Chlorobaculum tepidum TLS: one gene and its partner. The protein of the gene in region 1 interacts with the protein of each later gene in a pairwise test. Links are inferred from orthologs where the notes say so. Each region holds a gene or a part of one and is shown on either strand. Other genes may lie near its edges. The genes, in order: ligA and leuS.

Region 1 (14,752 bases):
ACATGATATTCTGAAACAAAGTCAGAATTTTGTTGCCTACAAACTTGTAGGCGGGCATCCCTCCTTTTAGTGCGCCAAAAGGTGTCATCATTCTCGAACCAAATACTGCCTCGGCCTCTCCCTTTGTAACCGGTGTTATGAGATCTCTCAAGTATTCCGGAGCATATTGCCCATCGCCATGGAGTAGTGCTACACAGTCGAAATCATGCTCAATAGCGTATTGGTAGCCTACCTTCTGATTTCCGCCATATCCCTGGTTTTCGGGGTTTACCAGAACATTGGTCTTGAATCTGATTTTCCCGCTTTGTATTGTCTCAGCGCAGCGTAATACAGTATCATCAGAAGATTGGTCATCTATAACGAGCACTTCGGCATCAAAATCATCGAGCAGGTCAGCAGGAATGCGCATCAGGACGTTCTCAATCGTACTCTCCGCATTGTAAGCAACTATAAAAATTAAAATGCTCGGTTTCTTATCCATTGCTTTTCTTCTTTTTAAAGAGCTGTATCTGCGTGAGTCTATAAATTTGACCTCGATAGCGCCTTTTGAGTAAGACCCTTCCCAATTATAGGGCACCTGTTGTACAAGAGCAAATTGTTTTTACTTATTCCCTTAGCTGAGCCTGTTCAGCTAAGTGTGTAAACGGTCGTTTTCATAGAGGCACCCTTCCCTCGAATTTAATGGAAAACTGATTGATGACCGCCCCCCAGTTTTTGATTGGCATCGTCCATTTTTTGGCAATATTCTGCATGGCAAGATAGATCAGCTTGATAATCGATTCGTCAGTCGGAAACGAGCCTTTGGTTTTCAGCACTTTGCGCAGCGAGCGGTTCAGCGACTCGATGGCGTTGGTCGTGTAAATGACCTTCCGGATTTCTGGCAGATAATCGAAAAACGGGATGATGTGCTCCCAATGCCGCTGCCAGAGCTTGCTGACCGAGGGATATTTGCCGTCCCATTTGTCGGCGAAGAGGTGCAATGCCACTTCGGCGGCCTCGGCGGTTGGTGAGCCGTAAATCGTTTTCAGATCGGCACAGAACTCTTTGCGATCTTTCCACGATACGTATTTGACGGAGTTGCGCACCATGTGCACCATGCACAGCTGCACCTCGGTTTTCGGAAACACCGCGGCGATGGCGTCCGGAAAGCCGACCAGCCCGTCAACGGCAGCAATCAGGATGTCCTCGACGCCCCGGTTTTTGAGTTCGGTCATGACGCTAAGCCAGAATTTGGCCCCTTCGTTCTGCGAAATCCACAGTCCCAGCAGCTCCTTGTGGCCATCCATGGTGATGGCTAAGGCCAGATAAACAGCTTTGTTACAGGCCCGTCCGTCTTGACGGCCCTTGACGACAATGCAGTCGAAAGAGACGATGGGATAGAGCGCCTCGAGCGGGCGGTTCTGCCAGGCGCGTACGTCGTCGAGCACCGCGTCGGTCACGCTGCTGATGAGCGCTTCGGAGACTTCGACCTGGTAGAGTTCCAGCAACATGGCCTGCATGTCGCGGACGCTCATGCCGCGGGCGTCCATGGCCAGGATTTTGTCGTCGAAGCCCTTGAAGCGCGTCTGGCGCTTCGGGATCAGTTGCGGCTCGAAGCTGCCGTTGCGGTCGCGCGGGGGGTGGATGGTGAACTGATCGTTTTACTGCCGTAACCGTTACGGCTGTTCCTGCTATTCGGGACGATCGGGGTGTGCTTGGGATAGCCGAGGTGTTCATCCAGTTCACCTTCGAGTGCCTTTTCGATTAAGCGCTTTTTGAACTGGTCGAACAGGCCACCTTTGTCAAAAAGGGCTTGGGGGCTGCCGCTTTCTCGCAGAAGCTGCCCGATCAGCTCGCCCTGAATGTCCGGGGTCTTGTTTTTCTTTCTGGTCATAGTTTTGCTCCTTTTTCAATGATAGGAAACTACGACCGTTTACACACTTTATCTTACAGACCCCCTTAGCTGGAAAGGTCGAGTGAGAGTTTTCCGGCTTATTGCGCGTATTCACTCGACTTTCAACTGAATTTGCCGAGGCTTTTCGTTTTAGGACTTCTATCCACCATTTCGAGCGCGGTGCGCCAAGCGCCTCTGCGCCCCATCGATAGCGGGACTTGTCTCTGAATATTTCGATCAGTCCTGCACGTGTGTAATATTGAGCCTTGTACTGTTTGAACCATTTGAAAAGTTGCCAATGAGAATCTTTACTTGGCGACCATGAGGCAGGAATAGACGCAGGATCAATGTAAACGATATATGCTGGTTGAGCATTCTCTATCTCGCGGGCCATCTGTTCCTGCATTTCCAGGGAAAAGTCATGACCTTCCATCATGGCATAGGTGTAAATATAGCCTGTGGAGGCACGCCGCCTGGAGTAAAAGTAAATCTGGGGTTCGGATCCGATGACGGCAACGTATTCATTTTTCCCGGTATGGGATCTGATGTAATCGGCAATTTCAAGGGACTCTGGAAAGGGATTCAGGCCGTAGGTAAAGCGGCTGGCAGCGTAAGGGCTCATCCAAAAGAGAAATGCACGCTGTTGGAACAGGGTGAAAGCCATGACAAGTCCGGCAATGAGCACCCCGATGCTGAACCTGCTCAAGTTCGACACGCGGCTTTGCAGGATAGCTGTCAAAGAATTCACGCCCAAACCAGCCCATATTGAAACAACTGGTAACAGGAGTACAAAGTAGTGAGGTCGAAAGAAGAGCCCGGGACAAATAGCGAGAAATGAAAATAGGGTTCTTCGCAGAATATCGTGGGTAAAGGAGCGCTGGGTTACGTCATGATCCGATAGCCATGTTGAGTTTTCCGCAGTAAAACAAAATCCGGATTCGGTAACTCTCGAACCGGTGAAACCCTCTTGCAGAGGCCTTGACGATCTGAATCTTGCTGTTCAAGCCTTCGGAAACTGCGTTGGTGATCGGGTGTTTGAACCAGGTCAAGACGTTGCCGAAATGGCGCTGAAGCAGCTCTTTGACCTTCGTCAACGGAACCAGACCAACCTCATCGATCCGCTTCGACCAGTACTCGAAAAAAAACGTCCCGGCATCAGCGCAACCAAGCTGCCAGAAGGCTCGAAACATATTTTTCAACGACCACGCCTTCCCGGTTCTGAACTCCGCGTCCATCAGCTTGCCCAGCTCGGCCTGTTGCTGCTCACCCATGTTTTCCGGATTACGCAGCCAGACATATGTTGAGCCGATCAGGCGTTTGTCTCCGGCCTTGTCGAGTTGGCGACACTCCTTGCGACGCACCAGATCGACAGCCTCATTGAGATACTTGCTGATATGAAAGCGATCATGCACCAGATCGGCCTTCGGCAACAGCTCTTGAACGGCATGGATAAAGGGTTTCCACATATCGACCGAGACCGCCTTGACCCCTGCTTGCTGGCTGTCGTTCAGCGATGCAAGCAGCTCTTTGGTCGCCTCGGTCGTGCGATGCTCGACCACCTCAAGCACGCGCCTTTCGCCGAGATCAGTCAGCGTTGTGACGTCATGCTGGCCCGCCTTGAAGCTTTTTTCATCGATGCCCAGATACTCGACGGTTTCGGTTTTCCGGCGAACCAATCCTCGCTGAACGGCGCGTCGCATGATTTGATTGACGGTATGCCAGTTCAAGCGCAACAGGCGCGACGCCGCCTTGATATTGGCACAGTGCAACAACAGCTCGACGGCGAAGCTCTCGAACAGCAACGTGAAACGAGAATGCCGTGCCGCCCATGGCGCCTGAACGGTTTTGACTCCATGCTCCTTGCATTGGCAACGAGGCAAACGGGCCACCAGGATCGTCTCGAACTGCATCGTATCAAGATGACGCCACCGCTGCTCAGCGGCATGGTCATAGATGAGGCATGATTGGCCGCAGATTGGACACTCGCCCTGCTTGCCGGTAAAGGCCAGTCTGATCTCCACTTGCCGGCTACTCATCGACAAGTTGACGTTCTCGACTTCCCAGTTTGAGGGAAGACCTAACAGTTGGTGGTAATGGCTTGACAGGCTCTGCATGGGCGGATCAATGTGGTTAGCTTGCTTGAATTGCACGACTACGCCAAGTTACCCATTACAGCCACATCTTTCCACGATATTCTGCGAAGAGCCGAAAATAGCGATAAGATCAGGAGGAGTGTCCGAGACTTCCGCTCATCTTTGTTCCAGATGGGAGGCCGCAAGCCGATGTATGCCAAGAACCATAATGGCCAACTGTCTCTCAGTATCAGACCAAAGTTGTTCAGGAAGTTGTATAATCCGTCTTTAAAAGATAGTTCGCTGATGTATGCTCTCGGATATTTGAAGGTCCAAAACCAGAATTGAGCAAATGAGCCGGAGGCCAGAAAGATTATGCAGACCACGGCGTAAGGTAGCAGTATGCCACTGCACAAGGCAAGCGCGTGCCAGCCAAGAGGCTTCCAGGAGAACGGCCGTCCGCCTGGGTATTGAGTGAAAAATATCACGATGCCAGCCAGGATAAAGGCGAACCCGTGCTGTTTAATGACAAAGCCCAGTCCAAGAAGAAGGCCCGCTGCGAAGAACAGCCACCATCGCCTTTTTTCGAGTGCGATAAGGAGTATCAGGAAGCCCGCCACTGCGGGCACAATGACGAAATGCTCCGCGTTTGCGAAAACGCCTTGAACCGACGGGCTTACTGACAGTACGGCAAAGCTTCCCGCCGCAGCAAGGCCGGTCAGGGGGTTGATCAGGCGGCGCGCAAGCAGAAAGATGAGAATGGAAGTTATGGCGTTTATGAGCAACAGACCTGCATGTACGCCGGTGTGTGTTTGTCCGAAGATCGAGAGCACCAAAGCGTACGCCCCATAGATGCCGGGCAGCTTCATGCTGTAGAGGTGCTCGTAGGGAAGTAGTCCTTGGAGCATCAGCTGTGCGCCATAGGCGTACTCACCCTCATCACGCTCCATTGGGACGTTGAGCAAATGGTACCGGATGCCAGCCACTAACAGAAGCACCGCCAGCAGGAACAACCATGCGCCATGTTCTGCGTGCCTCTTCTGCAAACGAAGCTCCTCTTCCTGCGGCTGCTCAATCTGCCGATCCCACTGTTTACTATCGCGGTTTTTTCCCGGCATGGGGTTCCATGGTTTGTTCCATCAGCCTGTGAGCAATTGCTGTGATGAGTGCGTTTGAGGCAAGCTTCCTTGTAGCCGTTGAACTACTGCTTCAAACCTCTGTAGCGTTCGAGGCCATCGTCAGTTGCATTCAGGGAAAGGTACTCAATATTTGGCGCGCTGCCATAACCGTTCGATGAAAACACGCTGTTGCGTACTCGTCCTTTGCCGTCCTGTAAAGCTGACTTGGTTTACTGTATGACGGCCCTGTTCTGGTGCCCGAACGGTATCGGAAATCTGGCGGGCACGGTGCTCTGGATGCCGAAACCGTCTGGTCTTTGCCGTGGTGGGAACGCGCGGGGCGTGAGGGTTACACGGGGGAGGCACGGATGGTCAGCTCACTCTCCGAAACGCCGAGGCTTTGATTGCGGCGAAGAGCATCGTGCCGGGCGCGATGCCGAGTTCTTCGGCGGCAGAGCGGACGATTTCTGCGACAAGCGTTTTACCGCCCGATTCGAGCACCACGCCTTTTCGCCCGTCCGAGTCGAAGAGTTCGGCGACACGGCATTCGAGCAGGTTGCGGGCGCTGATGGCTTCGGGGTGCTGCTTGAAGAGGATGATGTCGCGCGAGGAGAGTTCAAACAGCGACTCCTCGCCGGTGCGACCTTCCGAAATGATAAGGTGGCCGTTGCCCCACGGGTAGTGGAAGAGGCCGTCTTTCTGTGTCGCGCCGTCGAGGCGGAGCAGGTTGAGGTAGCCGCGCGGGTTGGTGGCCATGCCGGTTCGGGCCAGCTCGTCGGGGGTCGAGATGCCCGCCAGCCGCCCGTCGCGGACGACCAGCACCCGTTCGGTCATGAGCTGCATTTCGGTCAGCGAGTGCGAAATGAAGAGGCACGGAATGCCGAACTCCGCGCTGACGCTGCGCAGGTAGGGGATGATCTGGTAGCGGAGCGAGTCGTCGAGCGCCGAGAGCGGCTCATCCATCACGAGCAGGCGCGGGTTTGCGAGCACGGCGCGGCCCAATGCTACGCGCTGTTTTTCGCCGCCGGAGAGCTTGCCCACGCCGCGACCGACCAGATGCCCCAGATTGAGCACCTCGATGATCGCCTCTGGCCTGATACGCCGTTCCGAAGGGCGGCAGCGCTTGTAGCCGTAGAGCAGGTTCGACTTGACGCCGAGGTGCGGAAAGAGCGTCGCTTGCTGGAACACGATTGAGATACGCCGCTTTTCGGGTGAGAGATCGATCTTTTTCCGGCTGCTGAACAGGCACGTATCGTCGAGGTAAATCTCTCCTGCATAAGGTTTTATCAATCCCGCAATCAGATGCACGAGCGTCGATTTGCCGCTGCCTGATGCGCCGAAGATGCCGACCCGCTCGCCCGAAATTTCGGTTTTTAGCTTCAGGGAAAAGTCGCCCAGCCTCTTTTCGATGTCGATGCAGAGCTTCACGCTTTTCCTCCGTGTTCAAGTTTTTTGCCGATCAGTTCGTGCAAAAAGAGCACGGAGACCGAGAGCGCGATGGAGACCAGGCAGAGCGAGAGGGCCATCGAGGTGCCCGCCGGGGAGCTGGCGTAGTCGTAGATGGCGAGCGGAATGGTTTGCGTGAGGCCGGGAATGTTGCCCGCCACGATGATCGTCGCGCCGAATTCGCCGAGGCTGCGGGCGAACATGAGCGATGATCCGGCCACCATGCCCCGGAACGAGAGCGGCAAAATGACTGTTGCGAGCGTGTCGTACCACGGCGCGCCGAGGCTGCGCGAGGCGTCGATGAGCTGCTGGTCAATCGACTCCATGCCGAGCCGGATCGAGCGCACCAGCAGCGGAAAGCCGACCGTGGCCGAGGCGAGCACGGCGGCTTTCCAGGTGAAGACCAGCTCGATGCCGACAGACGAAAGCGCCTGACCGATCCAGCCGTTGCGCCCCAGCATGAGCAAGAGGAAGTAGCCGATCACCACCGGTGGCAGGGTGAGTGGCAGGTTGACCAGCACTTCGAGCAGCACCTTGCCGCGAAAGCGCTTGAAGACCATCACCCACGCCGTCGCGAAGCCGAACGGCAGCGAGAGCGCCGTGGCGGTGACAGCGACCTTCATCGAGAGCGCAATGGCCGAGAAATCTTCGGGCGTCAGGTGCATGGTTTGTCGCTGAGGCTTTTTACTTCACGGTGAAGCCATATTTCTTCAGAATCGCCGTGGCCTCTTTGCCCTTCAGCCAGGCATAGAAGCTTTTGGCGTCGGCGTTTTTCGCGCCAGCGACGGTCAGCGCAACCGGATAGACGACTTCGGGATAAAGGTTTGCGGGCACGGTGAAAAGTATCCGGGCTTTCTTCGCCATGAGCGCGTCGGTGCGATAGACGAAGGAGCCGTCAACCTCGCCAAGCTCGGCGTACATCAGGCTTTCGCGCACACCCTTGGCTATGATGAGCTTGCCCGCGAGCGTCTGTTTGAGTCCGGCTTTCACGATAGCCTGATCGCGTACTTTCCGGCGGGCACGCTTTTTGGGCTGCCGATGCCGATTTTGCCGAGCCTGGTCAGGTCGCTCATGCTCTTGATTTTCTGCGTGGTCGCGCCCGCGAACACCAGGTCGTTGAAGGCGAAGGTGCGGATGCTCGCTGCATCGACGAGGTTCTTCTCTTTCAGGTAGTTCATCCACTTGACGTTTGCCGAAATGAAAAGGTCCGCCGGAGCGCCCTGTTCGATCTGCTTGGCGAGCGCCCCCGCAGGAGCATAGTTTTTCTGGAAGGTCGTGCCCGGATGAGATTTCGTGTACACGTCGGTCATCTCGTTGATGGCGTCTTTGAGGCTCGTCGCCACGGAGAGGTTGGGTTGATCTGTCCGGCAAGCGCCGGTATGCTCGTCAGTATGACGACGTTGAGCGCGATGCCGATGGCGCGGATGAAGTGCTTCAAGGTTTGCATGATTCGGGTTTGTCAGTTGGATTTTACTGGCAAGATCGAGGTCGAAATGTCGGCAGGTTTGCCGAAGTAAACCGAGGAGAGCACGATGATGTCGATGCCGGTGGCGGCGTACGCGGCGGCGTTTTCGCCGTTGATGCCGCCGGCCGCCGAGACTGCCACGCCGGGAAAGCGGCTGCGGATTTCCGAGACCAGCGCCGCGAGTTCGGCGACCGGCATCTTGTCCACCTGCACCACGTCCGCGCCCGCCGCCGCGATGCGGAGCGCCTCGACGGCGCTGTCCGCCTCGACGAGAATTTTCTGTTCCGGCGCGAGCTTTTTCAGATCGGAGAGCTTGTCGAGGAACGGATCGAGTCCGCCAAGAAAGACGGTGTGCTGGCTGAAGACAAGGATCGATTCGGAGAGGCCGAGGCGGTGGGGAAACGCGCCGCCTGCCATGATCGCCTTCATGGCGATCTTTTTGGTGCCGGGAAAGGATTTGCGCGTCGTGACGACGTTGATGCCGGGGTTGGCGGCGCGGGCGCGTTCGACGATGGTCGCGGTGCGCGTCGAGATGCCGGAGGCGTATTCGAGCAGGTTCATCGCCACCTTCCAGCCCGCGTGCAGCGCCGCCGCCGGGCCGGAAGCTCTCAGAATCTCCGTGCCCGGCGCAGCAATCGTGCCGGACGGAAGCATCGAGAGCACCTCGGCACCGCACTTCGCGAGCACCCGCCCGGCCTCCTCGGTGCAACAGAGCACCGTCCGGTCGCGCGTGGTGAAGGTTATCTCGCCCGGTTCATCGCCGATGCCGAGCAGGGTGGTGGTCAAGTCGCCATAAGGCACGTCTTCTTCGATATATCGCTCGATTTCGCTGTCGGGGGTGAGGCTGTACATTCGTGAATATTTTAGAACGTTATGTGATTTCTGTTATAGCGTAAAGCGCAGGTTCTGGAATTTCTGTGTCGTCCGCGTAATTGTTCTGTTTTCGTTGTTTTGGTCAATAATCCTGATAAATTTAGGGATTAATGCGATTAATCCTAAGAATATTTGTGTTGCGCGTCGCTATGGCTTTGAAAAACTTACGGATATGTTGTCGCGCCTGTTTTCGGTATGTTTTACGGGAAATAACGAATTCTTCCTGACATTGGCAAAAGTGTCCCGGCGCGATGGATTGTCGGGTGGAATGGAGGCTCCTGATCTGACTTCTTGTTCAGCGCAGTTGTTGCCGGGTAATAAACGGCGCTTTTTTCTTATACTTCAGAGCGCCCGGGGAAGAGGAGTCTGATTTCGATTTCGATGGAGGGGGCGTGATCCGTAACGATGAACCAGACCCAACTCGATGGCTGAAACGATTCTCAGGCTTAAAGGAATCCGCAAGGAACTCGAACTGTCGAGGGATGTGCGCCAGACGATCCTTCCCAACCTTTCGCTGGAGATTTTCGAAGGTGAATTTGTGGCCATTACCGGGCCGTCCGGATCGGGCAAATCGACGCTGCTCTACATCATGGGCGGCCTCGACAAGCCGACTTTTGGCAAGGTGTGGCTCGACGGTCAGGAGATTACCGGCCTCGACGAGGCGGAGATGACCGTCATCCGCAACCGGAAGATCGGCTTTATCTACCAGTTCCACTTTCTTTTACCGGAGTTCAGCGCGGTCGATAACGTCATGATGCCAATGCTGATTCGCCGCAAGTATGGCAAGAAGGAGATTCGCGAGCGGGCGATGAAGCTGCTCGACATGGTTGGCCTCGAAGACAAATACACCAACAAGCCCAACCAGCTCTCCGGCGGACAGCAGCAGCGCGTGGCGATTGCCAGGGCGCTGGCCAACGAACCGAAGGTGCTGCTCGGCGACGAGCCGACCGGCAACCTCGATTCGCGCTCGGCCAATAACGTGTATGAACTTTTCGCCCGCCTGAATTGCGAACTGAACCAAACCGTGATTGTCGTCACCCACGACGAAGATTTCGCCAATCGTGCGGGTCGCCGCATTCACCTCGTTGACGGCAAGATCGAGAGCGATTCGCGCACACCCCGGCAAGCAACCGCCTGAAACCACGGAGAACCGATCCATGCTCGAACAGATCAGGAATACCCATCCGCTTGTTTATCAAAACTTTAGCGCTCTGCCGGATGGTGAGAAGCACTTGCGCTCGATTCTCGCTATCGACCGCTACTGGGAGAAGCTCGATCTTCCGGTACCCGACGTGATTCTTGCCGGCTCGCGACTTCCAGTTGACGCCTGCGTCGAGGAGGCGTGCGATATTCTCTACGCTGGAGGCACGCTCGGCCTTTTGCACGCGGCGGTGATGTCGAAAAAGTACGGGCGCAAGGTACTGGTGATCGACCGGGCCGAGCCGGGGCGCACCACGCGGGACTGGAATATCTCGCGTGGCGAGCTGCTGCGCCTCGCCGACACCGGAGTGTTCACCAGCGAAGAGCTGGACTCGACCATCGTTCGAATGTACAAAACCGGCTGGGTGGAGTTCCACGCGCCCGCCGAAAGGCGCAAGCGGCTCTATATGGACGAAGTGCTCGACTGTGCGGTCGATGCCGACAGGCTGCTTGGCATGGCTTGCAAAAAGGTGCTCGCGGGTGGTGGTTCAAAGGTGCTTGGCCACACCAGCTTCGTTTGCTGCTACCAGTTCCCGGATCACCTCGTTGTGCAGGTCGAGGAGTTGTCCGGCAAGCCTCGCTACTTCCGGACGCAGGTGCTTGTGGATGCGATGGGCATTGTTTCGCCGGTGGCGATGCAGCTCAACCGGGGCCGCCCGCAAACGCACGTCTGCCCGACGGTCGGCACCATCGCGAGTGGGTTCGAGAACGCCGATTTCGAGGTGGGCGAAATTCTCGCCAGCACCGAGGACGCGGAGGTCTCCGGCAAACGCGGGCGGCAGCTCATCTGGGAGGGGTTCCCGGCGAAGGGCGACGAGTACATCACCTACCTCTTCTTTTACGACAAGGTCGATTCGCCGAATGACAAGTCGTTGCTCGGCCTTTTCGAGGCGTACTTCCGCAAGCTGCCGGAGTACAAAAAGCCGGGGCCGAATTTCACGATTCACCGGCCCGTTTTCGGCATCATCCCGGCGTACTTTCACGACGGCGCGGGATGTACGCGCGTGGTCTCCGGCGAGCGCATCGCGCTGCTCGGCGACGCGGCCTCGCTCGCCTCGCCGCTCACCTTCTGCGGCTTCGGCTCGGTGGTGCGCAACCTCGACCGCATGACCTCCGGTCTCGACCGCGCCATGCGCGAAGGCCGACTCGGCGCGGCTGAGCTGGCTAACATAAGCGCTTACGAGCCGAACGTGGCCTCGATGGCAACTCTCATGAAGTACATGTGCTACGACCCGGAGACCGACGAGCCCGGCTTCGTCAACGAGATGATGAACGAGGTGATGATTGTGCTCGACGAGCTGCCGCAGCGCTACCGGCAGGCGATGTTCCGCGACGAGATGAAGGTCGAGGAGCTGGTGACGGTGATGCTCAAGGTGGCGTGGCGCTACCCCAAAATCCTCAAGGCGACCTGGAACAAACTCGGCGTGGGCGGGTCGGTCGGCTTCGTGAAAAACCTTGCCGGATGGGCAATATCGCAGAACGAAAAACGCGGTTAACATCGATGGATAAAGCGAAAGCACAACAGGAAATCGGCAAGCTTCGCGCGGAGATCGAACGCCACAATCGCCTCTACTACCTCGAAGCCAAACCGGAGATTTCGGATTTCGAGTTCGACAAGCTGCTTAAACGGTTGATTATGCTCGAAAAGGAGTTCCCGGAGCTGGTGACGCCCGACAGCCCGTCGCAGCGTGTTGGCGGCGGCATCACCAAGGAGTTTCCGACGGTTGTGCACCGCGACCCGATGCTCAGTCTTTCGAACACCTACTCCATCGCGGAGGTGGCCGACTTCTGCAATCGCGTCGAAAAGCTGGTGGCAGCCGAGGGCGGCGGTACGCCGGAGTACGTCGCCGAGCTGAAGTATGACGGTGTGGCGATCAGCTTGCTCTACCGCGACGGTCTGCTCGTTTGCGGCTCCACGCGTGGCGACGGTCGGCAAGGCGACGAGATCACGGCCAATCTCCGGACAATCCCGTCGATTCCGCTTCGGCTCGAAATGCCCGATCTGCCGCTTTTCGGCACAGCATTGAGCGGCGAAATCGAGGTGCGCGGCGAGGTCTATATGCGCAAGGACGATTTCGAGCGGCTCAACGAGGAGCGCCCGGAGGAGGAGCGTTTCGCCAACCCGCGCAACGCCACCGCCGGCACGCTCAAGTTGCAGGACTCGGCGGAGGTCGCGCGGCGCCGGATGTCGTTCGTGGCCTACTATCTCAAGGGGTACGACGGCGAAGCGCCCACGCACCTGAAGCGGCTGGAGCAGCTCAAAAGCATGGGCTTCATGACCGGCGCGGCGGCTAAGCTTTGCAAAGGGATGGACGAGATTGCCGACTTCATCGCCGAGTGGTCGGAGAAGCGCTGGACGCTGCCGTACGAAACCGACGGCGTGGTGCTCAAGCTCAACGAGGTCAGCCTGTGGGAGCGGCTCGGCGCGACCGCCAAAAGTCCGCGCTGGGCGATTGCCTACAAGTACCCGGCGCAGCAGGCCAAGACCGTGCTGCAAGGCGTGGTGTTCCAGGTCGGGCGGCTCGGCACCATCACGCCGGTGGCCGAACTCAAGCCGACCAGGCTCGCTGGATCGATCGTGTCGCGCTCGACCCTGCACAACTTCGACGAAATCAAACGGCTTGGCGTGCGCATTGGCGACCACGTTATGATCGAAAAGTCGGGCGAAGTAATTCCGAAAGTGGTCAGCGTCGTGCTCGACGAACGCCCGGCGGAAACCGCCGAAATCGAAGTGCCGTCGGAGTGCCCGGTTTGCGGCACCAGGCTGGAGCGGCCCGAAGGCGAGGTGAACTGGTATTGCCCCAACGAGGAGGGATGCCCCGCGCAGAAGCGAGGCCGCATTCTGCACTTCGCCTCGCGCAACGCCCTCGACATCCAGAACCTCGGCGAGTCGCTTGTTACGCAGCTCGTCGATCGTGGCCTCGTGAGCGACGCGGGCGACCTTTACAGTCTTACTCAGGAGCAGCTCGCGGGCCTCGACCGCATGGCTGCCAAATCGGCGCAAAACGTGCTCGACGCGCTCGAAAAGAGCAAAAAGCAGAGCTACGCCCGCCTGCTCTTCGCCCTCGGCATCCGCCACGTCGGCGCAGCCACGGCCCGCGAACTGGCCCACGCCTGCCCCTCCATCGACCGCCTCCGCGAGATGGATGAAGAGGCGCTCGCCGCCGTGCCCGACATCGGCCCCGTCATCGCCGCAAGCATCCGCGACTTCTTCGCCAAACCGTGGGTGCAAGCGATGCTCCAAAAGCTCGCCGAAGCCGGGCTGCCGATGCAGGCGGGAGAGGAAAAGGCGCTCGTTAACAACAATTTTGAAGGACAAAGCGTCATCTTCACCGGCGCACTGGAACGCCACGTCCGCCAGGAGGCCGAAGAGATGGTACGCGAACGCGGCGGCAGAATCGTCAGCTCGGTGAGCAAAAAGACAACACTCGTTGTCGCAGGCAAAGAGGCCGGAAGCAAGCTTGAAAAGGCGATAAAGCTGGGAGTGAAGGTGATTGACGAGGATGAGTTCGAGCGGATGCTGTGAGGGTGGATGTACGGTTATAAAATCAGAATCAGGTTCTTCGCAGAATATCGTGGGTAAATGGTGAATATGGGTCAATCGACTGAGGCACGGCCAAAACGAATGCGCTCTGCAAAGAGTGTCCGGTCAAAGGATAAATCACCTTAACGCTTTATCATATGATGAGTTATAAATGTCTTTGACCGAACTGTTAAACTTGTTCATCAGGGATGGTCATGTGAGCATCCTTCATGCCACCCACGAAATTCTGCGAAGAACCACCATCAACCTCAATCAAAATTCATGGAACCGCATTATCGTGTAACTATTTTCGGGTCGGCCCGGATCAGTGAGGGGGACGAGGCTTACCGGGATGTTTATGACATCGCTCGCGGGCTGGCGGCCGAGGGGTTTGACATCGTGACCGGCGGTGGGCCGGGGTTGATGCGGGCGGCCAATTCCGGATCGAAAAGCGTCTCCAACGGAGGGCAGTCGATCGGGCTGAATATCAAGCTGCCGCATGAGCAGTGCCCGAATCCGTATCTCGACATCAAGGAGGAGTTTGACCGGTTCAGCGGGCGGCTCGACGCCTTCATGGCCATGTCCGACGCGGTGGTGGTTGCGCCCGGCGGCATCGGCACCATGCTCGAACTCTTTTACTCCTGGCAGCTTGTGCAGGTGCAGCACCTCTGCGAAACGCCAATTATCCTTTTCGGCGAAATCTGGACCAGCCTGCTCCTTTGGCTTGAAACCGAAGTACTGCCGCGCCATCTGTTCGAGCGCAAGGATATGCATTCAATATTTCACGTCATGGAAGCCTCAGAGGTGGTTGATCTGATCATCAAAATCCACAAAGCCCGGCCAGAGACGGAGCACGTCTGCCGGAATTTCAACAAGTATCGCCTCGACATCGAACAGGCAGGAAAAAAGTGAATCGTGGAACGGAAACTTCAAGAAATTCTCGATAGCGCGATTCCCCTGACGCAGGCCATGGGGATTGTCGTCGAGCGGTACACCGGGCGCGAACTGACCATTATTGCGCCGCTGGCCAACAATTTCAACCATCTCGGCACGGCCTTCGGCGGCAGCCTCTACATTGCCTGCGTGCTCTCCGCGTGGGGGCTGCTCTACCTCCGGCTCCGCGAAGCCGGAATCAAAGGCAGCATTGTGATCCGCAAAGGGAACGCCGAGTATCTCCGACCC
Region 2 (14,893 bases), 1.1 Mb from region 1 along the record:
CGATGACGTGCTGTCGATAACCGGCCAAACACTGAACGAAACGCAGTTCATCTCGGTGATGCACCGCCCATCACACCGAACTTCACTCTTGGCGGCCAGCTTTCGCACTGGAGAACCGACTACAAAGACGCCAAAGAGGGTGAGGCCGTCCGCGCCAGACTTCAGTCACCTACTCGTTCTGAGTTCTGACCTTTTCCGGGGCGATCAGCCGATCGCCCCTACTTTATCACCACTTCGACCGGATCGAGCGCCAGCACCTGGGGGGCATCGGTACGCAAAAGAAAGCGGGCGATGCCGGCGCCGGGCAAGCGAGAGAGCGGTTGCAATTGACCAAGCGACTCCCTGACCATTGCGGCAGTCAACGCCGAAACCATATCCGACGTATCACTGCCAAGCAGGTATTCAAGCCATGTTTTTTGGGCAGGCAGATAAAGCAGCGCCGGCTTGACCTCCTTCTTCACGCCGGCCAGCTTTTTGGCCTCCTGCACGGCGTCACCAAGACCACCAATCTGGTCGATGAGACCAACTTCCAGCGCGCGCTTGCCGCTCCACACCCGCCCTCCAGCCACGGCATCAACCTGCGCTGGTGTCATATGGCGTCCTTTCGCCACTTTGGCGATGAAATCCTCATAAACCGTACCGGTGAGCTCAACAAACTTGCGGAACGATGCGTCGTCAAACGCTCTGAATGGCGTTTCGGCGTCAGCGAAGCGGCCCCGGATGAGCACCTCGCGCCGGATGCCGGTCTTTTCGAGCAGGCTGCTCAAATCGGGCTTGAGCGAGAAAACGCCAATCGAACCGGTTATGGTGAGCGGTTCGGCAAAGATTTTGTCGCCAGCGAGCGCCACCATGTAGCCACCCGAAGCCGCCAAGCCGGACATCGAGGCCACAATCGGCTTTTTGGCTTTCGCCTCGTTGAGCAGTTCGAGCATCGTGGAGGCGGCAAGGGCATCGCCGCCAGGGCTATCGATCCGCAGCACGATCGCCTTGACCTTCAAGTCGTCGATCGCAGTCTGAAGCGCCTCCTTGACAGTAGCGACATCGGTTCCATCGCCCTCGCTCATACCGCCCGCACCGTCGCTCACGATCATGCCGGTAATGTTGATCACAGCAATCCGGTCGCCGCCTCCCTGCGGACGCATACCGCCAGTAGCGCCGAGATACTCCCGGCCTCCCACCAACAGCTCCGCTGCTGGCTTGTTCAAACGCCTTGCATACTCTTGTTCAAGTTCGCGTTCAGTGGCCACACGATCGATCAAATGAAGCCCAAGCGCTTTTTCAGGCGTCAACACGGCCAGCGAGTCAACCACCTTCCGGAAGGCATCCTTGCCGATGCGACGCTGCCGCGATACGGAGTCGAGATAATCGCTCCAGGCGTCATCGAGCAAGGCGTTGGTCTCTTCGAGATTCTCCGGGCTGGCCGAATTTCTGGTGAAGGTTTCGACGGCACTTTTATACTTTTTCCACTGCGCTGCCTGAAAGCTGACACCGAGCTTTTTGAGCGGATCGGCGACAAAGAACAGCTCGGCCTTAAGCCCGTCGAGCGTCATCCAGGAACCTTTCTGTACAATGATCGAATCGCAGGCGACGGCGAGCTGATAATCCTTGTCTTCAGGCGTGACAAGAAACGCTGTGACCTTTTTGCCCGATTTCCGCAAGGCGGCAATTGAACTTCTCAGCTCCTGTATCTTGGCAGGCGAGGCACCCAGACCATCGATCCTGAGCAGCACCGAATCGACACGGCGGTCAGTTTTCGCACGGTCAAGAATGGTCAGCAATTCCTCAAACGAGAGCAGATGGCGTCCTTTGCCAAAGGGGAATGGACCCGCATCCGGAGGGCGCTCATCGAGCTCTCCGGTCAACGGCACCGAGAGCACGAAGCGTGCGGGAAGACGATTGCTCCTCTGATGCACAAACCACCCTCCCAGTCCAACGAGCAGAAGCACGGCAACGACTGCCGTCAGGCACCCGGCGCGGAAACATCCGCCTTTTTTTCGGTTCTTGTCTGCCATATCGACGCAATAAATTACTGGTAAAGAAGACAGCTTACTTTGTGTGATGGCTCATCTTGCAACGACAGCAGTTCCGGCTCACGTTTCCGGCACTCCTCCATCGCGAATGGGCAACGGGGGTGAAAGCTGCACCCCTCCGGAATCGAGAGCGGTCCTGGAAGATCGCCCTTCAACACGATGCGTTCGCGCTGGTGACCAAGTTCAGGCATAGGAATGGCTGACAGCAACGCCTGCGTGTAGGGGTGCTTCGGATTGGCGTAGAGCGTTCCGGCATCGGCGATTTCAACAATCTTGCCGAGATACATCACCGCGACGCGATCCGAGATGTACTCGACCACCGAGAGGTCGTGCGCGATGAAAAGATAGGTCAGCCCCAGCTCGCGCTGCAAATCCTTGAGCAGGTTGATGATCTGCGACTGGATCGAGACATCGAGCGCCGAGACCGGCTCGTCGCAGATGATAAACGACGGGTTGACGGCAAGCGCCCTGGCGATGCCGACTCGCTGGCGCTGGCCGCCGGAGAACTCGTGCGGGTAGCGGCTGGCGTAGTCGCGATTGAGGCCCACCGTGTCAAGGAGCTGGTCGATTTTCTTGGCGGTGGCCTGGGTTCCTTTCGTAATACCATGCACCTTGAGCACCTCGCCAAGCGTCTGTCCAACGGTCAGGCGCGGATTAAGCGAGCCGAAGGGATCCTGGAAGATCATCTGCATCTCCGTGCGCAGCGGTCTGAACTCCCGGTTGCCAAGCCCGGTGATATCGCGGCCACGAAAGACGATCTTGCCTCCTTTCGAGGGCTGCACCAGCCGCACGATCGACCTGCCGAGGGTAGTCTTGCCGCAGCCCGACTCGCCGACCAGCCCGAGGGTCTCGCCCTTGAACACCTCGAACGACACGCCGTTGACCGCTCTGGCCACCTGCTTGCCACCCGCCAATCCGGAACTTCTGACCGGAAAATGCACCTTCAGGCCGCTGACTGAAAGGATCTGTTCACGCTGCATGGGCTTGCCTCAATCTGTTTCTCATAATTTTTACTATAATTATGGTCATAATATACAAGCTTCCCGAATAAAGGCCACTGCTGATTGAACTCCCGCGACGAACATAAAGGCACGCTCTACGTGGTGGCCACCCCGCTCGGCAATCTTGACGACATGACCTTTCGGGCAGTCAACACGTTGCGCAATGCAGGAGCCATCGCCTGCGAGGACACCCGACGCACCTCGATTCTGCTCAAACACTTCGGCATCGAGGGCAAGCGGCTGGTCAGCTACCACAGCTTCAACGAAGAGCGCGCCGTCCGGCAGGTAATCGAGCTGCTCGAAGAGGGTTCGGACGTGGCGCTGGTGACCGACGCAGGCACACCCGCCATCAGCGATCCCGGCTACACGATGGCCAGCGCCGCACACGCCGCAGGACTGCCGGTGGTGCCGGTGCCGGGTGCGAGCGCGTTGACGGCGGCGCTCTCGGTCTGTCCGCTGCCATCGAGCAGCTTTTTCTTCGCCGGATTTTTGCCGCACAAGAAAGGGCGCAAAAGCCGCCTCGAATTTCTCGCCTCCATCGACAGCACCATCGTACTGTACGAATCGCCGCACCGGATCGGGCGGCTGATGGAGGAGGTGAAGGAGCACTTTCCCGACGCGCAGGTGTTCGCCGCGCGAGAAATCACCAAGATGCACGAGGAGTACGTCACCGGCACGCCCGATGAACTGGCGAACCACTTCACCGGCCAGAAGCAGCGGGGCGAATTCGTCGTGGTCGTCCATCCGCCAGACAAACATTCAAAAAAGAGACAGGAACATGCAGATCATCAATGACCCCGCCGAGATGCAGAAGATCGCCGAAAAACTGCGTCTCCAGCACCAGTATATCGGCGTCGTCATGACGATGGGCGCGCTGCACGAGGGGCACCTGAGTCTGGTAAAACTTGCGAAAGCGCATGCCGGAACGGTCATTATGACCATCTTCGTCAACCCGACGCAATTCGGCCCGAACGAAGATTTTTACCGTTATCCAAGACCCTTCGAACAGGACGCCGCGCTGGCGCGTTCGGCAGGCGTTGACTACCTGTTTGCGCCTTCGACGGAAGCGATGTACCCGGATGGATACTCGACCAGCATCGATCCCGGCCCCATCGCCACGCGCTTCGAGGGCGCTTCCCGACCCGGCCACTTCGGCGGCATGGTTACGGTAGTGGTCAAACTGCTCGGCATCACGCGACCGCACCTGGCCGTCTTTGGCGAGAAGGACGCCCAGCAGCTCGCCATCATCCGGCGCGTGGTGACCGATCTGAACATCGGCACCACGATTCTCGGGGCTCCGATCGTGCGCGAAAGCGACGGGCTGGCCACCAGTTCGCGGAACATCTATCTCTCGTCGAACGAACGCCAGCAGGCAACGGTGCTTTACCGCGCCATCCGGTACGCGAAGATGGAGATCGACAAAGACCGCACCGATCTAGAGGCGATTGCTGGCGAAGCTGAAGCGCTGGTGCGTTCCGAGCCTGATGCCGAACCCGATTATCTCTGCTTTGTCGATGACGCCACTTTCGAGCCGGTCACGCAGGCGGTTACCGGCAAAGCCTACCGGCTCATCATGGCTGTGCGCATCGGTTCGACCAGGCTGATCGACAACTGGCGGTTTGACTATCAGTAATGCACAAAAGCGGAACCGCATGAAAGCGCTGCCGATACTGAAAGGCAACAAATTTATAGTATATTATTTGACTTTGTAATTTTTTGAATTGGCTTCGACCGCGACCGGCATCAAGAGCCCTGATTTCCCCAGCGAAACGGCATCGCCCCGAAGGTCCAGCGAAGAGGTTCATCACTTTTAACCACAACAGATTTCAATGTTTATCAAAAAAAAGATCGATCTTGGACACGGTAAGGTAATCACGATCGAAACCGGAAAAATGGCCAAACAGGCCGACGGCTCGGCGGTCGTCACAATGAACGACACCATGGTGCTCGCCACGGTGGTTTCAAGCAAAACACCTCCGTCGCCGAATCAGGACTTCTTCCCGCTCCAGGTCGAATACCGCGAAAAATATTCCGCAGCCGGCAAGTTCCCCGGAGGCTTCTTCAAGCGCGAAGGCCGCCCCTCCGAAAAGGAGATTCTCTCCGCCCGCCTGATCGACCGCGCCCTGCGCCCGCTCTTCCCTGACGGTTACTATCAGGAGACCCAGATCATCATCTCGGTCATCTCCTCCGACACGATCAATGACGCCGACGTGCTTGGCGGCATCGCCGCTTCAGCCGCCATCATGGTCTCCGACATTCCGTTCGCCAACCCGATGTCCGAGGTTCGCGTCGGGCGCATCAACGGACTCTTCATCGTCAACCCCGACATCAACGAGCTGGCGCAAAGCGACATGGACATCTGCATCGGCGGCACCGAGGACACCATCTGTATGCTCGAGGGCGAGATGAAGGAGATCTCCGAAGCCGAGATGCTCGACGCCATCAAATTCGGCCACGACGCCATCAAGAAAATTTGCGCCCTCCAGCGCGAACTCGCCGCAGAGGTAGCCAAGCCCAAACGGCCATTCTCTCCGACCGTCGCGCCGGACGAGCTGGTCAATTTCGTTGAAGAGCACTGCTCAGCCGAGCTGAAAGCTTTGGCCTACACCCCGCTCGCCAAGGAGGAGCGCGCCGAAAAGACCAAAGCCATCTACACGCAAACCATCAGGAAAACCCTCACGCACTTCACCGACCGCGTCGGCCCCGATCAGATCGAAGCCGATCCCACCAGCGCGTTCTGCCTGAACGAACACATGATCGAAGAGTGCATCCATGCCGTCGAAAAGAAGGTGATGCGCCACATGATTCTCGATGACGGCAAGCGCCTCGACGGCCGTACACTCGAACAGGTTCGCCCGATCAGCATCGAGCTGGGCCTCATTCCGAGGGCTCACGGTTCAGCGCTCTTCACTCGCGGCGAAACGCAGGCACTCGTCACGCTGACGCTGGGCACCAAGAAGGACGCCCAGTCGGTCGATACGCTGACTGACGACAAGGACAAGCGGTTCATGCTGCACTACAACTTCCCACCCTTCTCAGTCGGCGAAATCGGCAGGGTCGGCGGTGCCGGACGGCGTGAAATCGGCCACGGCAACCTCGCCGAGCGCGCCATCAAAATGGTGATGCCATCCGAGCAGGAGTTCCCCTACACCGTGCGCCTCGTCTCGGACATCCTCGAATCGAACGGTTCGTCCTCGATGGCCTCGGTCTGCGGCGGCACGCTGGCCGCGATGGACGGTGGCATTCCGCTCAAGAAACCGGTCTCCGGCATCGCAATGGGCCTCATCAAGGAGGGCGACCGCTACGCCGTGCTCTCCGACATTCTCGGCAACGAGGATCATCTCGGCGACATGGACTTCAAGGTGGCAGGCACCCGTGACGGCATTACCGCCTGCCAGATGGACATCAAGATCGACGGCCTCGACTACCACATCCTCGAAACCGCGCTCGAGCAGGCTCGCAAAGGTCGCTTGCACATCCTCGACGTCATGGCCGAGGCGATTCCCGAGTCGCGTGCAGACATCGGTAAATACGCACCGCGCCTCACCACCATCCAGATTCCGGTGGACGCCATCGGCATGGTGATCGGCAAGGGCGGCGAAACCATCCGCAGCATCACCGAGGAGACCGGCGCAGAGATCAACATCGACGACGACGGCACGGTCACCATCGCCTGCTCCAGCCCCGAAGCCACCAAAGCGGCGGTCGAAACCATCAAGACCCTCGTCTCCAAGCCGGAGGTCGGCACAATCTACATGGGCAAGGTTCGCGACATCCGCGACGAGCTCGGCGCCTTCGTCGAGTTCCTGCCAAAAACCGACGGTCTGGTGCACATCTCGGAGATTGCCCGCGAACGTATCGCCAAGGTGAGCGACGTGCTCAAGGTGGGTGACCGGATCAAGGTGAAGCTGATCGACGTGCGCAAGGATCCCCGCACCGGCAAGACCAAGTTCGCCCTCTCGATCAAGGCGCTACTCGACACCGACCAGCAAGCCGAAACGAACGGCGAAGCAAAGCCGGCAAGAGACTGAACGCAGCGAAACTGAAACCAAGGCAGTGCGGGGGAAATAACCCTGCACTGCCTTTTTTCATTACCGGCGCGGGATTATCTTCCCGGCAACATTTTCGAACAGACCAACGACTCATGAAATACGACTTTTCAGCTTTAGAGAAAAAGTGGCAGTCCCGTTGGGCAGATGAGCAGACCTTTGCCTCCTCCGCCGACCAAGAGAAGCCAAAATATTACGTGCTCGACATGTTCCCCTATCCGAGCGGTTCGGGACTGCACGTCGGCCACCTCGAAGGCTATACGGCCACCGACATCATGGCGCGCTACAAGCGCTGCCAAGGCCACAACGTGCTGCACCCGATGGGCTGGGACGCCTTCGGCCTGCCCGCCGAGCAGTTCGCCATCAAGACCGGCACCCACCCGCGCCTGACAACCGAAAAGAACGTCGCCAGCTTCCGGGAGACCCTCAAGAGCATGGGCTTCTCCTACGACTGGAGCCGCGAGATCAACACCACCGACCCGAACTACTTCAAGTGGACGCAGTGGATTTTCCTCAAGCTCTACGAAAAAGGGCTAGCCTACATCTCGGAGGTGGACGTCAACTGGTGCGAAGAGCTGAAAGTGGTGCTGGCCAACGAAGAGGTGGACGAGAAAATCGCTGACGGCTACACTGTGGTGCGCCGCCCACTGCGCCAGTGGGTGCTGAAGATCACCGCCTACGCCGAGCGGCTGCTGAAGGATCTGGACGAGGTTGACTGGCCGGAGAACGTCAAGCAGATGCAGCGCAACTGGATCGGGCGCTCTGAGGGCATGGAGATCGACTTCGAGCTGCGGTGCCACCGCACCAACCTGCGGGTCTATACCACCCGTCCGGACACGCTTTTTGGCGCGACGTATCTCGTCATTTCGCCGGAGCACCCGATGGCCGAAAAGCTCGCCATCGCCCAGCAGCTCGTCGCGGTCAAAAAATATATCGAACAGGCGAAGCTCAAAACCGAGCTGGAGCGTACCGGTTTGCAGAAAGAAAAAACCGGCGTCTTCACCGGCTCCTACGCGATCAATCCGGCCAACGGCGAGGCGCTGCCGGTCTGGATTTCGGACTTCGTGCTCACCAGCTACGGCACCGGCGCGATCATGTCCGTCCCGGCGCACGACAGCCGCGACTGGGAGTTCGCAAAAAAATTCGGCCTGCCGATCCGCGAAGTCATCAAAAGCCCGCATGACGTGCAGGAGAGGGTGTTTGACGGCAAGGAGAGCGTTTGCGTGAACTCCGCGAACGACGAAATCAGCATCAACGGCCTCGACTTCAAAACCGCCTTCGACCGCATGGCCGCCTGGCTGGAGTCGAAAGGCAAGGGCAAACGCAAGGTCAACTACAAGTTGCGCGACTGGGTCTTCAGCCGCCAGCGCTACTGGGGCGAGCCAATCCCGATCAAGCATTACGAAGACGGCACGATGCGCCCCGAAACCAACCTGCCGCTTACGCTTCCGGAGGTCGAAGCTTACCAGCCCACCTCGACTGGCGAGTCGCCGCTGGCCAACATCGAGAGCTGGCTCTACGGCGAGGACGAACATGGAAAGTTCCGCCGCGAGACCAACACCATGCCGCAGTGGGCTGGAAGCTGCTGGTACTACCTACGCTTCATCGATCCGCAGAACAGCGACGCGCTGGTCGATCCGTCGCTCGAACAGTACTGGATGAACGTCGATCTCTACATCGGCGGCGCGGAGCACGCAGTGCTGCACCTGCTCTACTCACGCTTCTGGCACAAGGTGCTCTACGACCTCGGCGTGGTGAGCACCAAAGAGCCGTTCCAGCGCCTCTTCAACCAGGGCATGATTCTCGGCGAAGACAACGAAAAGATGTCCAAATCGCGCGGCAACGTCATCCCCGCCGACCACGTGCTGAGCACCTACGGCGCGGACGCACTGAGGCTCTACGAAATGTTCCTCGGCCCGCTTGACCAGGTCAAGCCCTGGAACACCCACGGCATCGAAGGCATCAGCCGCTTTTTGAACAAGGTGTGGCGACTGGTCTGGGACGAAAACACCGAGACGCAGAAAACCACCGAGGACAAACCGTCGGAAGCCATCCTCAAACGGATGCACAAAGCGATCAAAAAGGTGACCGAAGATACCGAGCAGCTCAAATTCAACACCGCCATTTCGGAGATGATGGTACTGGTCAACGAGCTGCACAAGGCGGGCTGCTACAGCCGCGAGACGACTGAAACCCTGCTGGTGCTGCTCTCACCTTTCGCACCGCACATCACCGAGGAGCTGTGGCAGGCGCTCGGCCACGCCGAATCGATCAGCGGAGCTGTATGGCCGGTCTTCGACGCGAAGCTTGCAACGGACGACGTGCTCACCATCGCCGTGCAGGTCAACGGCAAGCTCCGCGGTACGTTTGAAGCTCCCGCGGGCTGCACGAAAGAGGAGATGATCGAGTCGGCCAAAAAGGTCGAAAGCGTTGCGAAGTTCCTCGACGGGCAGCAGATCGTCAAGGAGATCGCCGTGCCCGGCAAGCTAGTGAACTTCGCCGTAAAACCGCAACAATGACAACGAAGCGATGAGATGAGGTTCTTAGTGTGATCAATTTTTTTCTGTAACTTCTTAATCACGATAATACAAGGGGTTCGGCAGGCCCCTTACCAAGCTCCGACCGAAACGTCGGCGCTCTCTCAAGGAGCAGCAGACATTTTCTTCAATACAAAACCGTATGACCAATGGCTACTGAGCAAACGAAAGGCCAGTCCTCTGAATCGATCAGTTCGGTTCTCTCCGAGCGGAGGAAGTTTCCTCCGCCGGAAGCGTTCTCTTCCCAGTCGCACATTTCAAGCATGGAGCAGTACGAAAAACTCTATGCCGATGCAGCCGCGGATCCCGACAAGTACTGGGGCGATCTGGCGGAACAGTTCCACTGGTTCAAGAAATGGGACTCGGTTCTTGAATGGAATGCTCCATATGCCAAATGGTTCAATGGCGGCACCACCAACATCGCCTACAACTGCCTTGACGTGCACGTAGGCAGCTGGCGCAAGAACAAGGCGGCTATCATATGGGAAGGTGAAGAGGGCAACGAGCGCATCCTCACCTATGGCGAGCTGCACCGCCAGGTCAGCAAATTCGCCAACGTCCTGAAAATCGCCGGCATCAAACCGGGTGACAAGGTGGCGATCTACATGGGGATGGTGCCTGAGCTGGTCATCGCCGTGCTCGCCTGCGCAAGGGTCGGTGCGGTGCACAACGTGATCTTCGCCGGTTTTGCCGCCCACGCCATCACCGAAAGGGTCAACGACTCACGCGCCAAAATAGTCATCTGCGCCGACGGCACCCGCCGCCGTGGTAGCACCATCAACCTCAAAAATATCGTCGACGAAGCGATCATCAACACTCCTTCGGTCAAAAACGTCATCGTCCTCAAAGTGACCGGCGAAGAGATCCACATGCACGACGGCATGGATCACTGGTGGCACGACCTGATGGGGCTAGCCGTGGACGAATGCGAACCGGCGCAGGTCGATTCCGAGCACCCGCTCTTTTTGCTCTACACCAGCGGCTCGACCGGCAAACCGAAAGGCATTCTGCACACCACCGCCGGGTACATGGTGCACGCCGCCAGCTCGTTCAAATATGTGTTCGACATCAAGGACGAGGACATCTACTTCTGCACCGCCGACATCGGCTGGATCACCGGCCACACCTACATAATCTACGGCCCGCTGCTCAACGGCGCAACCGTCTTCATGTACGAAGGCGCTCCGAACTACCCGCAGTGGGATCGTTTCTGGGACATCATCAATCGCCACAAGATCACAATCCTCTACACCGCTCCGACGGCTATCCGCGCCTTCATCCGCGCCGGTAACGAGTGGGTCACCAAGCACGACCTCAGCTCGCTCAGGCTGCTCGGCACGGTCGGCGAACCGATCAACCCCGAGGCCTGGATGTGGTACCACAAGTATGTCGGTCAGGAAAAATGCCCGATCGTGGACACCTGGTGGCAGACCGAAACCGGCGGCATCATGATTTCGCCGATGCCGGGCGCGACCCCGACCAAACCGGGCACAGCCACCCGCCCGCTGCCGGGCATTATGGTCGATGTCGTCCGCAAGGATGGCACCCCGTGCAACGCCAACGAAGGTGGCTACCTGGTCGTCAAACGCCCATGGCCCTCGATGCTCCGCACCATCTATGGTGACAACGAGCGTTACGAAAAGACCTACTGGTCTGAATTCCCCGGCATGTACTTCACCGGCGACGGTGCAAGAAAAGATGATGACGGCTACATCTGGATCATGGGCCGCGTCGATGACGTGGTCAACGTCTCGGGTCACCGCCTCGGCACCAGCGAGGTCGAAAGCGCGCTCGTTTCACACGAGGCTGTCGCCGAAGCCGCCGTCGTCAGCCGTCCGGACGAAATCAAGGGCAACGCCCTCGTCGCATTCGTGACGCTGAAAGACGGCTACGAAGGCGACGCCAAACTGCGCGACTCGCTCGGCAAGCACGTCGCCAAGGAGATCGGCGCTATTGCTAAGCCTGACGAAATCCGCTGGGCCAAAGGTCTGCCGAAAACCCGCAGCGGCAAAATCATGCGCCGCCTGCTTCGCGAACTTGCCACTTCCAACGAGATCAAAGGCGACGTCACCACCCTCGAAGACCTCGGCGTCATCGAGAACCTCCGCGAACAGGAAGACGAAGGCTGAGCAATCAGCGAGCTCAAACAAAAAAGCCCTGGCAACCCGGGGCTTTTTTTGTTTCCAAAAAGACAATTGTCCTTTACTCTTTATCCTCTTTCGCGTTCTTCTCTTCCGGAACACAGGGATGTGTTGGCTGGTCGCCGTGGCACTGCTTGATGGTTTCGGGCGAACATTTCTCGGGGGTGCCTTTCAGCATTTCTGGCTTCTGGCAACAGCAGGATTTTTCTTCACTCATGATTTAACTCCGGTTGGATTGATGATGCTTTCACTCATTTTCATTCGTGACGCCGAGTAACGCTGATGCGACCAATTTCCATTCGGCAAGCACTTCCCGATCCACGCGGTAATGCACCGAATAACCGCGCCGTTCGGGAAGCACGACTTCGGCATCACGCAAAACCCGAAGATGCTGCGAAACCGCCGCCGGGGTGATGTCAAGCGCCTTGGCCAGCGCATTCACGCACAGCGACCGCTCCTTCAGCAGCTCGACTATCCGAACCCTTGAACCAACGGAAAGCACCTTGAACATCCGTGCCATGTTGTCAGCGTTACTCATCGAGTCAATCTAATTAAGTGAACGCGCAAATACTAAAATATTTTCAAACAAGCTCAGGCTTCGCTCATCAAACGCTCGATCACGGATAAAACTGCATCCACATCATCCGGCGAAACCCTGGAAAACCAGAGCTTCTGCGGATAGATCATCACATTCGGCCCCTCGCCGCAAACTCCCATGCAACCGGACGTCGAAACCCGCACCTTCCCTTTCCACCCTTTCCCGTCAACAGCTTTTTTCAATTGATCTTTCACAAGCTGGCTGTTATTGTCAGCACACGATTTTCGTTCGCCTCCGCGATCATTGGTACAGACAAACACGTGAACGATGTAAGGTGATTCGTTTTGAATTTGCATAATGGAATATCTCCTTAATTGAATATTTCGTCTAACGTCACGCGTCAGCCGCCCCGCGTAGCGGCGTTGGCTGCACAGCCTCCGGTTGACTGCCGGGTTGGGCATTAATGGTCGGCCCTCTTTGTTGAACGCCCCGCAATGAAAAGCGGCACCTCATAGATTGCAGAAAAGAAAATGAATAAAGCGGTTGCCAATGACTTTGCACATGCCACAAGCAATGGGGGGCCGAACAGGCGAATGCTTTCCTAAACGACAACCGCAACCCAAAGAATGATAGTGTAGTCGCTCAGTGCGATGGCGAGCTTGCTTACGGAGAACCGTCGGCCGCGCAGCCAAAAGTTCTTATTAGTTTGAACGGCCTCAGGCTGGGCAAACATTGCTCTGGTAACGGAAGGCTCTATTCGTTCAACCTTCATTTCCCAGGACTCTTGCCAGAACTTGCCAGCGCGATTGCCGAGTGACCAGGCAACGGAACAAACAAAGCCGAAGCACGCGACAACAACCGATATGTCAGAGCTGTAACGCCTTAAGGTCGCAGAGGCAACGAAGGCAGAGGCGATGAAACCCCAAAAGAACAGCGACCGGCTCCAGAAAAGTTCAATTTCGAGTTTTCGTGTTTCGACGGTAGTTTCGTAAGCCTTCATGAGCCTTTGAAACTTGCGGTCGTCGATCAACTGAGCTTGTGGATCGCCGTAGCCATTTCCTTCGGCGGTGAGTCTGTTTGGTTCATCGGAGATTGGATTACCAGCCATGGAGAGCGGCTCCTGTTAATGGTACCCAACATTAATTAGATTGATCCGCATAAGACGCGGATTTTTGATCTTCAGTCCATTATAAGACGCACACAGCAACATCCGACAAACCCTTCAAACACTCCACAACAATCGCGCCACTGTCGTCTCACACAAAAATTCCCTACCTTTCAAGGTAAGCTTTCCACCGAAAATAAAACCACCTCACCCATGCGACCAGCACACATCATCCGGATTCTCCCGCTCTGCACCGCCCTGCTTTTCGCAGGATGCGGCGGCAATTCGACCCCGCAGTCTGAGACCGGCGGCGGCAATGCAGCGGTTCAGCAGCAGGCATCGAAAATCATCGAACCCTGCCAGCTCATCACGCAGGATGAAGCGGCAAAACTGCTCGGCGAAGCGGTCAAGCCTGCAGAGAAAAGCGAGAAGCAGGTTGTCGGCATGAAGCTCTGCATGTACAAGCCAGCCAGCGGCGAACCAATCCCGTTTTTGCAGGTTTCGCTGACGCAGGACGCATGCTTCCCGCCCGGTGGCGCTGGCGCGGCATCGATCTACAAAAGCCTCAAGGATAATTTTGAAGGTATGAGAACCGACATCGATGGCGTGGGCGATGAAGCGTTCATCGCAAGCGGCGGCATCTACATTATGGCCGACGGCTACTACATCCAGATCGGAGCCGGCAACACCAGCAATGCCGCCATTCGGGCAAGGCTGATCGAGGCGGGAAAAATGGCCGTTGCGAAGCTGAAAACGCTGGAGTAACCCCAGTAAAAAGCCCCCCTGACCAAACGGCATTCAGGGGGGCGTAGATCACGAAGTTCCGTCGAATCGGGCCATCCGGTATTTCACCACTCTAGCTCAAGGCTATTCCACATTTCCAACAGAAATGCGGATTCATCGACCGTCCTAAATACTTGTGTTGCAAGCCGGGCACCGCCAGTTGGTAAATGAAAAAAACAAGCGCACCAATGACCACAACAAGCAGCAATGGCGTAAATATTGCAGCCAGATAAGTTCCGAGCATCAAACCCGTGCTTTTATCTGCCGTAACATAAAGAATCATCAAAATGAAGAGCAGACCGAAAAGCACTATCTGATTTCGACGTCTGTTTGCAAATTCGTTCTTGAACGCCTGTTTTTGCTGCTCGGTGTACTGGTGTACTCCATTACTCTCTACCTCCATTATCCAGTGTTACGGTTGACAGAACCTGTCACCCTAACCCGCCCGACCTGCTGACGTATCAGGGATTGAGCTGTAGAATAGTGAAATTCAAATAAGATGCGAAGCTCACCCAGCAGAGATACGGCACCAGCAGCAGTGAAGCCGGTTTCGAAACTCTGGCAAAGGCGAGCATGGTCAGGACAATGAAAATCCAGAGCAGAACAATATCGACCAGACCGGCAAGCGGCGACTGCATCCCGAAAAACGATGCTGACCATCCGAGATTCAGCATCAGTTGAATCGCGAAGAGCACAACGCCGACGTTGA

Evidence for each region.
Region 2: the proteins of ligA (region 1) and leuS interact in binary tests that used the Escherichia coli proteins (3 or more experiments, as listed by UniProt). The link is inferred for Chlorobaculum tepidum TLS from one-to-one orthologs.

The regions. Positions count from the first base shown.
Region 1 is NC_002932.3:465,507-480,258, forward strand. Bases 11,114-14,060 are described here. They hold ligA (NAD-dependent DNA ligase LigA), read left to right. Parts: upstream 11,114-11,548; coding sequence 11,549-13,573; downstream 13,574-14,060. Other genes in these bases: cruA (lycopene beta-monocyclase CruA), read left to right, coding at 11,114-11,543; AYT24_RS02210 (LOG family protein), read left to right, coding at 13,853-14,060. Also shown: AYT24_RS02150 (glycosyltransferase family 2 protein), read right to left, coding at 1-481; AYT24_RS02160 (hypothetical protein), read right to left, coding at 1,782-2,579; AYT24_RS02165 (ISL3 family transposase), read right to left, coding at 2,761-3,987; AYT24_RS02170 (ArnT family glycosyltransferase), read right to left, coding at 4,026-5,063; modC (molybdenum ABC transporter ATP-binding protein), read right to left, coding at 5,436-6,491; modB (molybdate ABC transporter permease subunit), read right to left, coding at 6,488-7,174; AYT24_RS10430 (hypothetical protein), read right to left, coding at 7,816-7,956; ModD protein, read right to left, coding at 7,969-8,826; AYT24_RS02195 (ABC transporter ATP-binding protein), read left to right, coding at 9,272-9,985; more of cruA, read left to right, coding at 10,005-11,113; more of AYT24_RS02210, read left to right, coding at 14,061-14,482; AYT24_RS02215 (thioesterase domain-containing protein), read left to right, coding at 14,486-14,752. UniProt on the Escherichia coli protein: DNA ligase that catalyzes the formation of phosphodiester linkages between 5'-phosphoryl and 3'-hydroxyl groups in double-stranded DNA using NAD as a coenzyme and as the energy source for the reaction.
Region 2 is NC_002932.3:1,554,539-1,569,431, forward strand. Bases 6,800-9,887 are described here. They hold leuS (leucine--tRNA ligase), read left to right. Parts: upstream 6,800-7,175; coding sequence 7,176-9,599; downstream 9,600-9,887. Other genes in these bases: AYT24_RS07440 (polyribonucleotide nucleotidyltransferase), read left to right, coding at 6,800-7,062; acs (acetate--CoA ligase), read left to right, coding at 9,767-9,887. Also shown: AYT24_RS07415 (hypothetical protein), read right to left, coding at 1-28; signal peptide peptidase SppA, read right to left, coding at 219-2,012; AYT24_RS07425 (ABC transporter ATP-binding protein), read right to left, coding at 2,027-3,010; rsmI (16S rRNA (cytidine(1402)-2'-O)-methyltransferase), read left to right, coding at 3,095-3,826; panC (pantoate--beta-alanine ligase), read left to right, coding at 3,810-4,664; more of AYT24_RS07440, read left to right, coding at 4,861-6,799; more of acs, read left to right, coding at 9,888-11,746; AYT24_RS10390 (hypothetical protein), read right to left, coding at 11,820-11,975; AYT24_RS07455 (ArsR/SmtB family transcription factor), read right to left, coding at 12,006-12,296; AYT24_RS07460 ((2Fe-2S) ferredoxin domain-containing protein), read right to left, coding at 12,350-12,652; AYT24_RS07465 (hypothetical protein), read right to left, coding at 12,898-13,404; AYT24_RS07470 (hypothetical protein), read left to right, coding at 13,615-14,166; AYT24_RS07475 (hypothetical protein), read right to left, coding at 14,258-14,587; AYT24_RS07480 (TspO/MBR family protein), read right to left, coding at 14,646-14,893.